DNA from 2 places in the Paracoccus sp. NSM genome. Region 2 is predicted to be linked to the other one. Evidence: riboswitches for the same ligand, from Rfam matches in the RefSeq annotation. Region 2 holds a riboswitch; the other holds the start of a gene.
The links. A riboswitch is a leader RNA that binds a small molecule or an ion and turns the genes downstream of it on or off. The one in region 2 is predicted to bind thiamine pyrophosphate.
Positions count from the first base shown of each region.

Region 1: it holds a riboswitch for thiamine pyrophosphate, as region 2 does, so the genes downstream of both, ACTZWU_RS00885 (thiamine ABC transporter substrate-binding protein) here and thiD (bifunctional hydroxymethylpyrimidine kinase/phosphomethylpyrimidine kinase) in region 2, are expected to answer to the same signal.

Region 1 is NZ_JBQTCG010000001.1:181,692-186,095, forward strand. Features, by position in the region: gene ACTZWU_RS00875 (thiamine ABC transporter ATP-binding protein) at 1-334, opposite strand, end outside; gene ACTZWU_RS00880 (thiamine/thiamine pyrophosphate ABC transporter permease ThiP) at 324-1,853, opposite strand; gene ACTZWU_RS00885 (thiamine ABC transporter substrate-binding protein) at 1,832-2,812, opposite strand; TPP riboswitch at 2,844-2,941, opposite strand; gene mutS (DNA mismatch repair protein MutS) at 3,001-4,404, shown strand, end outside.
Region 2 is NZ_JBQTCG010000003.1:30,791-35,194, reverse strand. Features, by position in the region: gene ACTZWU_RS06055 (thiazole synthase) at 1-715, opposite strand, end outside; gene thiS (sulfur carrier protein ThiS) at 717-914, opposite strand; gene ACTZWU_RS06045 (FAD-dependent oxidoreductase) at 904-1,866, opposite strand; gene thiD (bifunctional hydroxymethylpyrimidine kinase/phosphomethylpyrimidine kinase) at 1,859-2,692, opposite strand; TPP riboswitch at 2,733-2,834, opposite strand; gene nrdR (transcriptional regulator NrdR) at 2,993-3,457, shown strand; gene ribD (bifunctional diaminohydroxyphosphoribosylaminopyrimidine deaminase/5-amino-6-(5-phosphoribosylamino)uracil reductase RibD) at 3,496-4,404, shown strand, end outside.

The sequences.
Region 1 (4,404 bases), on a different contig from region 2:
GTTCGACCGCAGCCCTTTGCGCCCGGTCCAGCCGCAGATCAGGGCGCAGGCCCATGCCCACATTTTGTGCCACTGTCAGATGCGGAAACAGGTTGTGGTGCTGAAACAGCGTCGAGACGCGCCTCTGGCCCGGCGCCGTCGCGGCGATGTCCTGTCCCTGCCACAAGAGCCGCCCGCGATCGGGCGCCAGATAGCCGCCGATCAGCGACAGAAGCGTCGATTTGCCCGACCCCGAGGCGCCGATGACCGCGTGGCGGCCCTGCGGCACGGTCAGGTCGGCGGCCAGCGTGAAATCGCCCTGCCGGATCAGGATGTCTCGGAATTCAAGGCTCAAGCCGGCCTCCCTTGTCGAACAGCCAGAACACCCCGAAACTGAGCGCCATCAGCAGGACCGAGGCCGCCGCCGCATCCGCCATCCGGTAACTGTTCATCAGCTGGTAAAGCTTCAGCGGCAGGGTCGGCTGATCGCTGGCGAAAAGTGTGATCACACCCAGATCGCCCATTGACAGGGCCGCCGCAAGCCCCGCCGCAAAGCCAAGCGGGCGGCGCAGGCGCGGCAGGGTCAGGTATCGCAGCCGCGCCCAGCCGCGCAGGTCCAACGAGGCCGCCAGCCTGTCGTAATCGGCCCGCAGCGCCTGCGCCGCCGGGATCAGCGCGCGCAGCCCGAAGGGCAGCGCCATCGCCGCGTTCACCGCCACCGTCACGGGCAGCGCCATCTGCTGCGGGCTGACCGCGCCGCGCAACAGGATGAACAGCCCCGTCCCCAGCACCAGGGGCGAGGCGATCAGCGGCAGCATCCCCGCGACTTCGACCCAACGCGCGCGGCCTTGGGCGATGCTCAGCGCCAGCGCAAGGCAGGCGCCCACCGACAACAGCGCCGAGGCGACCGCCATGACGACCGAGCGGAGGGCCGCGTCCCAGACCTCGGGCGGCAGGGCCGGGATGCGCGGCAGACCGGTCGTGATCACAGCAATCATCGGCCAGAGCAGAAATCCCGCCGCCAGCGTGATCACAAACACATCGGTGGCAAGCGACCAGCCGCGCGGCGCGGGGATCGGCATGGCCGCGTCCATCCCCGCGCCAAAGCCCGCAGGCAGCGCGATGGCCCGCGCCGCCAGCAGGGCCGCGATGCACAGCGCAATCTGCACCAGCCCAAGCGTCGCGGCGCGGCCAAGGTCGAAATCGAAGCGGAAGGCCTGATAGATCGCCAGCTCGACCGTGGTGGCGCGCGGACCTCCGCCAAGCGCAAGGGCGACGGTGAACGAGGTAAGGCAGACCAGGAACACCGAAAGCCAGACACCCGGCAAGGTCGCGCGCAGCATCGGGCGTTCCAGATGCCGCGCCACGTCGCGGGGCGCGAAATCCAGACTGGCGGCCAGACGGAAGCGTTCCGCCGGGATCGCCTGCCAGCCTTGCAGGATCAGCCGCACCGACAGGGGCAGGTTGAAGAACACATGCGCCAGGATCACGCCCTGCCAGCCATAGATGCCGATTTCGGGCAGGCCGAGGGCGCGCATCGCCTCGTTCACGGTGCCGTTGCGACCGAAGACCGCGATCAGCCCCATGATCGCTACGATCACCGGCAGGATGAAGGGCGCGCCCAGTAGCGTGACCAGCAGCCCCCGCCCGCGAAAGCGCCGCCGCGCCAGCGCGCGGGCGACCGGGATCGCCAGCACCGCCGACAGCGTGGCCGACAGCGCCGCCTGCCACAGCGTGAAGCGCACCGCGCGCCAGTCCCATTCGGTCAGCCCGGTCAGGCCGCCCGCAAACCATGCGACCGCGGCCAGCGTGCCAAGGATCGCGGCAGCCAGAGCCGCCGCGACCAGATGGCCTAGTTGAAGGCGCGCAGCCATTCGTCCAGCGCGGGTTGGCGCAGGGCCTCGGCCTCGTCCTCGGAATAGAACAGCGTGGTTTCGGGGCGGGGCAGGTCGCGCATGACCTCGGGCCATTCATCCCGAGGCAGCGCGGCGGGCAGGGACCAGTTGGCCAGGGGCACGACCTGCTGGAACTCGGGCGTCATGATCCAGTCCATGAAGGCCTGGGCCAGTTCGGGCTGATCGGTCCCGGCCAGCTGGCCCGCAACCTCGGTCATGAAATAATGGCCCTCGGAGAAGATCGCGGCGCGCTTGGTGTCGTCCTCCTCGGCGGCGATGTGATAGGCGGGCGAGGTCGTGTAGGACAGCACCATGTCGGCCTCGCCGCTGGTGAACATGCCGTAGCTTTCCGACCAGCCGCGCGTCACGGTCAGCACCTTGGGCGCAAGCGCGGCCCAGGCCGCACCGGCCTCGTCGCCATAGACCTGTTTCACCCAGAACAGCAGCGCCAGCCCGGAAATCGAGCTGCGCGGGTCCTGGATGACGATACGCAGGTCATCCGCCTCAAGCAGCTCGGCAAAGCTGGCAGGCGGGTTTTCCAGCCGCGTCGTGTCATAGACAAAGGCCGTTTCGCCCCAGTTATAGGGCAGGAAGATCGGATCGTCCCATGCGATGGGCAGCGACATGTCGCTGGTGTCCTGCCCATGCGGCGCGAACAGGCCCGATGCGCGGGCGCGGGCCAGAACGTCGGTGTTCAGGCCAAAGACGATATCGGCCTGCGTGCCTGCGCCCTCCATCAGGATGCGGGGCAGGATGTCGCCGGTGACAAAGCGCAATTCGCAATCGCAAAACGCCTCGAAGCCGGATTTGATCGCGGGGCCCGGGCCCCATTCGCTGGCGATGTAATCCTCGGCATAGACCGTCAGCACGCGGTTTTCGGCCTGGGCCTGTGCCGCGACGGGCGCGGCCATCAGCAACAGGGCAAGGGCGGTTCGCATCGGCGCCTCCTTTCATATGGGGTTTCGGATGAAAGGGGCGCTTGACCTTCCCTCCGCCGGTTTTAGCCGGATCAGGTTCAACGGGTCCGCTGTCGCGTCTCAGCCATGAAGGCACCCCGAGGTGGTCCCGAATGTAGAGGTTTCGCGCCCGCGCGCAAGGCGCTAGAACGCAGGCCATGGTGAAGGACATGACCGATCAGCCGACGCCCATGATGGCGCAGTATCTTGCGATCCGCGAGGCGAATCCCGGTGCGCTTCTGTTCTACCGCATGGGCGATTTCTACGAGATGTTCTTTGACGACGCGGTCGCCGCCGCCGCCGCGCTGGACATCGCGCTGACCAAGCGCGGCACCCATCTGGGCGAGCCGATCCCCATGTGCGGCGTGCCGGTCCATGCCGCCGAAAGCTATCTGCTGACGCTGATCCGCAAGGGGTTCCGCGTCGCCATCGCCGAACAGATGGAGGACCCGGCCGAGGCCAAGAAGCGCGGGTCGAAATCGGTCGTCGCGCGCGACGTGGTGCGGCTGGTCACGCCCGGCACCCTGACCGAGGAATCGCTGCTGGAAGCGCGGCGGCACAATTACCTGGCGGCCTTCGTCGTAGTGCGCGACGAGGGCGCGCTGGCCTGGGTCGATATCTCGACCGGGGCGTTTTCGGTGATGGATTGCCCCCTGCCCCGCCTTGCGCCCGAACTGGCGCGGCTGGCCCCGCGCGAGGTGCTGGCCTGCGACACGGGCCTTGACGAACTGATCTCCGAGGCGGGCGCGGCGATGACCGACCTGCATGCCAGCGCCTTTGACAGCGGCGCCGGGGCGCGCAGGCTGTGCGCGCTTTACGGGGTCGAGACGCTGGACGGCTTCGGCAGCTTCACCCGGGCGGAACTGTCCGCGATGGGCGCCATCGTCGATTATCTTGAGCTGACGCAGAAGGGCAAGCTGCCGCTGCTGCGGCCTCCGGTCCGCGAAAGGGCGGGCGGCGCGATGCAGATCGACGCGGCGACCCGGCGCAATCTGGAACTGACGCAGGCCCTGTCGGGCGGGCGCGAGGGGTCCTTGCTGGCGGCCATCGACCGCACGGTGACGGCGCCGGGCGCGCGTCTGCTGGAACGCCGGATCAGCGCACCGTCGCGCGATCTGGCGCTGATCGCGGCGCGGCATGATGCGGTCGAGGCTCTGGCCGGGGATGCGCGGCTGCTCTCGGATCTGCGCAGCGCGCTGGCCCGCGTGCCCGACATGGACCGCGCGCTGTCGCGGCTGGCGCTGGAACGCGGCGGGCCGCGCGATCTGGCCGCGATCCGCGCCGGGCTGACGCAGGGCGCTGCCATCGCCGCGCGATTGCCTGCGGATGTGCCTGCGGTTCTGCGCGACGCGGCGGGCGATCTGGTGGGCCATGACGAACTGGTCGCGGTTCTGAACGATGCGCTGGTGGCCGAGCCGCCCCTGCTGGCGCGTGATGGCGGCTTCGTGGCCGAGGGTTACGACGACGATCTGGACCAGACCCGGCGCCTGCGCGACGAGGGGCGTGGCGTCATCGCCGGGATGCAGGCCGATTACGCGGCGCTGACGGGCGTTTCCAGCCTGAAGATCAAGCAT
Region 2 (4,404 bases):
CGCGCGGCTCCATCGGGTCGGCGGCGCGGGCCAGCGCGCCTGCCTGCACGGCAAGGCCGAAGGCGCGGGCCATCGCCTCGGGGTCGCCCGCCTGCGCCACGGCGGTGTTCAGCAGCACCGCGTCAAAGCCCATCTCCAGCGCGTCGGCGGCGTGGCTGGGCAGGCCGATGCCTGCGTCGATCACCATCGGCACATCGGGGAAGGCCGCGCGCAGCATCCTGAGGCCGTAGCGGTTGTTCAGCCCCAGCCCCGACCCGATCGGCGCGCCCCAGGGCATCAGCACCTTGCAGCCCGCGTCCAGCAGGCGCCCGGCCAGAACCTGATCCTCGGTCGTGTAGGGGAACACCTCGAAGCCCTCGGCGGCCAGGGTCTCGGCGGCCTCCAGCAGGCCGAACGGGTCGGGCTGGAGCGTGTCGGCATGGCCGATCACTTCCAGCTTGATCCAGTTCGTCTCGAAGACCTCGCGGGCCATGCGGGCGGTGGTGACGGCCTCGCGCGCGCTGTGGCAGCCGGCGGTATTGGGCAGGACATGCACGCCCAGTTCGCGGATCAGCGACCAGAAGGCTTGGCCCTGACCTGCCTCGCGCCGCAGCGACACCGTGGCGACCGACGCGCCGCTGGCCCGGAATGCGGCCTGCAGGACAGCGGGCGAGGGGTATTGCGCGGTCCCCAGCATCAGCGGCGAGGACAGGCTGATCCCGTAGAAATCGCGCATCTCACCCTCCCTGCATGGGTGCCAGAACCTCCAGCCGGTCGCCCTCGCGCAGCGCCTGCGTCCCGCGCGCGCCCGAGGGGACGAAATCGCCGTTCAACGCCGTGGCGACGCGGGCCTCGGCCCAGCCCAGTTCGGTCAGAGCATCGGCCACCGTGGTCGCGGCGATGTCGCGGGGAGTTCCGTTGACCTCAATCCTCATGGAGCAATTCTCCCTTGCTGCGGTCGATCAGGTAATCGGCGGCTTGCCGCGCCAGCAGCGGTGCCATCAGGTAGCCGTGGCGGAAAAGGCCGTTCAGATGCAGCACCCGCCCGCGCAGGACCACGCGGGGGATGTTGTCGGCGAAGGCCGGGCGCAGGTCGGCGCCCATCTCGACCACGCTGGCCTCGGCAAAGCGGGGGTCAAGCGCATAGGCGGCGGATAGCAATTCCAGCGCGGATCGCGCCGTGACGGGCGCGCGGCTGGTGCTTTCGATCTGCGTCGCGCCCAGCATGAACAGGCCCCCCGCGCGCGGCACGATGTAAAGCGGGTGGCGCGGATGCAGCAGCCGCACCGGGCGGGTCAGCGTGATCTCGGGGGCGTGCAGCACGGCCATCTCGCCGCGCACGCCGCGCAGTCCGGGCAGGGTGGCGGCAAGGCCGCGCGCGTCGATGACGGGGCCGGGGATGGCCTCGGGGGTGGCCTCGGCGCGTTCTATGGCGATGCCCTGCGCGGCAAGGGCCGCGACCAGATCGGCCAGCGCGCGGCGGGGGTCCAGATGCGCCTCGGACGGGAAGAACAGGCCCGCGCGGTGATGCGACAGGTCCGGTTCCAGATCGCCCGGCGCGCAGGTCTGGTGGTCGGTGCTGCGCCGGGCAAAGCGGGTCAGCTCGGCCCGGTCGCGGTCCAGCGCGACGACCAGCGTGCCGCGATGGATGACGGGGGTGATGGGCGCCCAGGCCGCGGCGGCCTCGGCGCCGAGGCGGGTGATGATCGGCTCGGCGGTGACGCCCTCGCAATGGGGGGCCAGCATCCCGCCCGCCCACCACGAACAGCCATGCTGCCCCGGAGGCCCGTTGCGGTCGATGAGACGCGGGCGAAGGCCCCGCCGCGCCAGCTCATGCGCCGCGAACAGGCCCGCAACGCCCGCGCCGATGATCGTGACGTCAGCCATCGGACCAGACCGCGTGGAAGTGATGCACCGGGCCGTGACCATGGCCCACCGCCAGCCCGTCCGCCGCGGCGATCGCCCCTTGCAGGTAGCGATGTGCGACGCCCACGGCCAGCGGCAGGTCCAGCCCCTGCGCCAGCCCGGCGGCGATGGCGGCGGATAGCGTGCAGCCCGTGCCGTGCGTATTGCGCGTGGCCTGCCGGGGCGCGGTCAGGCGGGTCACGCCCTCGGGCGTGACCAGGAGGTCGGTGCAAACGGCCCCCTCGGCATGGCCGCCCTTCATCAGCACAGCCTGTGCACCAAGCGTGCACAGGGCGGCAGCCTGACGCGCCATCTCGGCCTCGGATGTGGCGGGGGCGCAGCCCAGCAGGCGCGCGGCCTCGGGCAGGTTCGGGGTCAGCAGGTGGGCGCGGGGCAGCATCACCTCGCGCAGCGCGCCTATAGCGGCGTCTGGCAGCAGCGCATCGCCCGATTTCGCCACCATCACCGGGTCGAGGACGACGGGCATCCCGCGCCCCTCCAGCCCCTCGGCCACGGTGCGGATCGCCTGCGCGTCGCCCAGCATCCCCAGCTTGACCGCGCGGATGTCCAGATCGTCGAACACCGCCCGCATCTGCGCCGCGATCATCGCCGGGCTGGCCGGCTCGACCATCGTGACGGCGCGCGTGTTCTGCGCGGTCAGCGCGGTGATCACGCTGGCGCCGTAGACGCCAAGCGCCGAGAACGCCTTCAGGTCGGCCTGTATCCCGGCGCCTCCGCCGGAATCCGAGCCTGCAATGGTCAGGGCGATGGCGGTCACGCGTCTCCTCCTTGCTATCGGTCGGGACATAAGGGGAGGGGGGGCGATACGCGGGGGCAGCGCGCGGGCTGCGTCGTGATGCACCGTTCCCTCCGCCGGTATGACCCGGATCAGGTTCGATGGGTTGGCGTGAAGCCTCTCAGCCTGTTTCCAGGCACCCCAACGGTTTGGCCAGACGCTAGATCAGCATCCATCGGGGCGCAAGGGGGCAAACGAGGCAATCGGGACACAGGGCGCGCGTGGCCGATCTGGTAGGCCGTGGATAAGACTACCCAATCCCTGCGGGCCTGCCTATAGTGCCGGTGTATTGCCGGACCAGAGGGACCATCCATGCGCTGCCCATTCTGTGGACATGCCGATACGCAGGTCAAGGACTCGCGCCCGGCCGAGGATAACGTGGCGATCCGTCGCCGCCGCCTTTGCCCCGGTTGCGGGGGCCGCTTCACCACCTATGAACGCGTGCAGCTGCGCGATCTGGTCGTGGTGAAATCGAACGGACGCCGCGAGGATTTCGACCGCGACAAGATGGCCCGGTCCATCCGCATCGCCATGCAGAAACGCCCGGTCGAGCCTGACCGGATCGAACAGATGATCAGCGGCATCGTGCGGCGGCTGGAAAGCACGGGCGAGACCGACATCCCCTCGAAGATGATCGGCGAGATCGTGATGGAGGCGCTGTCGCGGATCGACAATGTGGGCTATGTTCGTTTCGCCAGCGTTTACAAGAACTTCCAGGACGCGGACGATTTCGACAAGTTCGTCTCGGAACTGCGCCCCGGCGCCGCGTCCGAGTAATCCGCGGCGTGACCGCCCCCGAGGATGACATCCGCCACATGCGCCATGCCCTGCGCCTTGCCGCGCGGGGTCTGGGCAATGTCTGGCCGAACCCGGCGGTGGGCTGCGTCATCGTCAGGGACGGGCGCGTCGTGGGGCGCGGCTGGACCCAGCCCGGCGGGCGCCCCCATGCCGAACGCATGGCGCTGGATATGGCGGGCGAGGCCGCACGCGGCGCCACCGCCTATGTGACGCTTGAGCCTTGCGCCCATCATGGCCGCACGCCGCCCTGTGCCAGCGGGCTGGTCACGGCGGGCATCGCGCGCGTCGTGTCGGCCATGACCGACCCTGATCCGCGCGTCTCGGGGGCGGGCCATGCGATCCTGCGCGAGGGCGGCATCGCCCTGACCGAAAACGTGCTGGCGCCCGAGGCGGCCTGGCTTCAGGCAGGGTTCCTCAGCCGCCTGATGCGGGGGCGGCCCTTCGTGACGCTGAAGCTTGCGACCAGTTTCGACGGGCGCATCGCCATGCCGGATGGTGAAAGCCGCTGGATCACCGGCCGCGAGGCGCGGCTGCATGTCCATGCGATGCGCGCCAGCCATGACGCGGTGATGGTGGGCGCCCGGACGGCGCGGGCCGATCTGCCGCATCTGAACGTGCGCGGCATCGCCACGCCGCGCCAGCCGGTGCGCGTGGTGCTGACGCGCGGCTCGCCGCCGCCGATGCCGCCCGAGGATGAAACTCACGGCCCCCTGTGGTTCCTGCAGGGCGAACTGCCCGAGATCATGCGCGATCTGTCACAGCGCGGTATCACGCGGCTTTACTGCGAGGGGGGCGGCGTTCTGGCCGCTGACCTGCTGCGGGCGGGGCTGGTCGATCAGGTGATGGGCTACACGGCCGGTCTGGCCCTTGGCGCGGCGGCCCGGCCCGCCATCGGGGCGACCGACTGGCCCTGCCTTGCCGCAGCC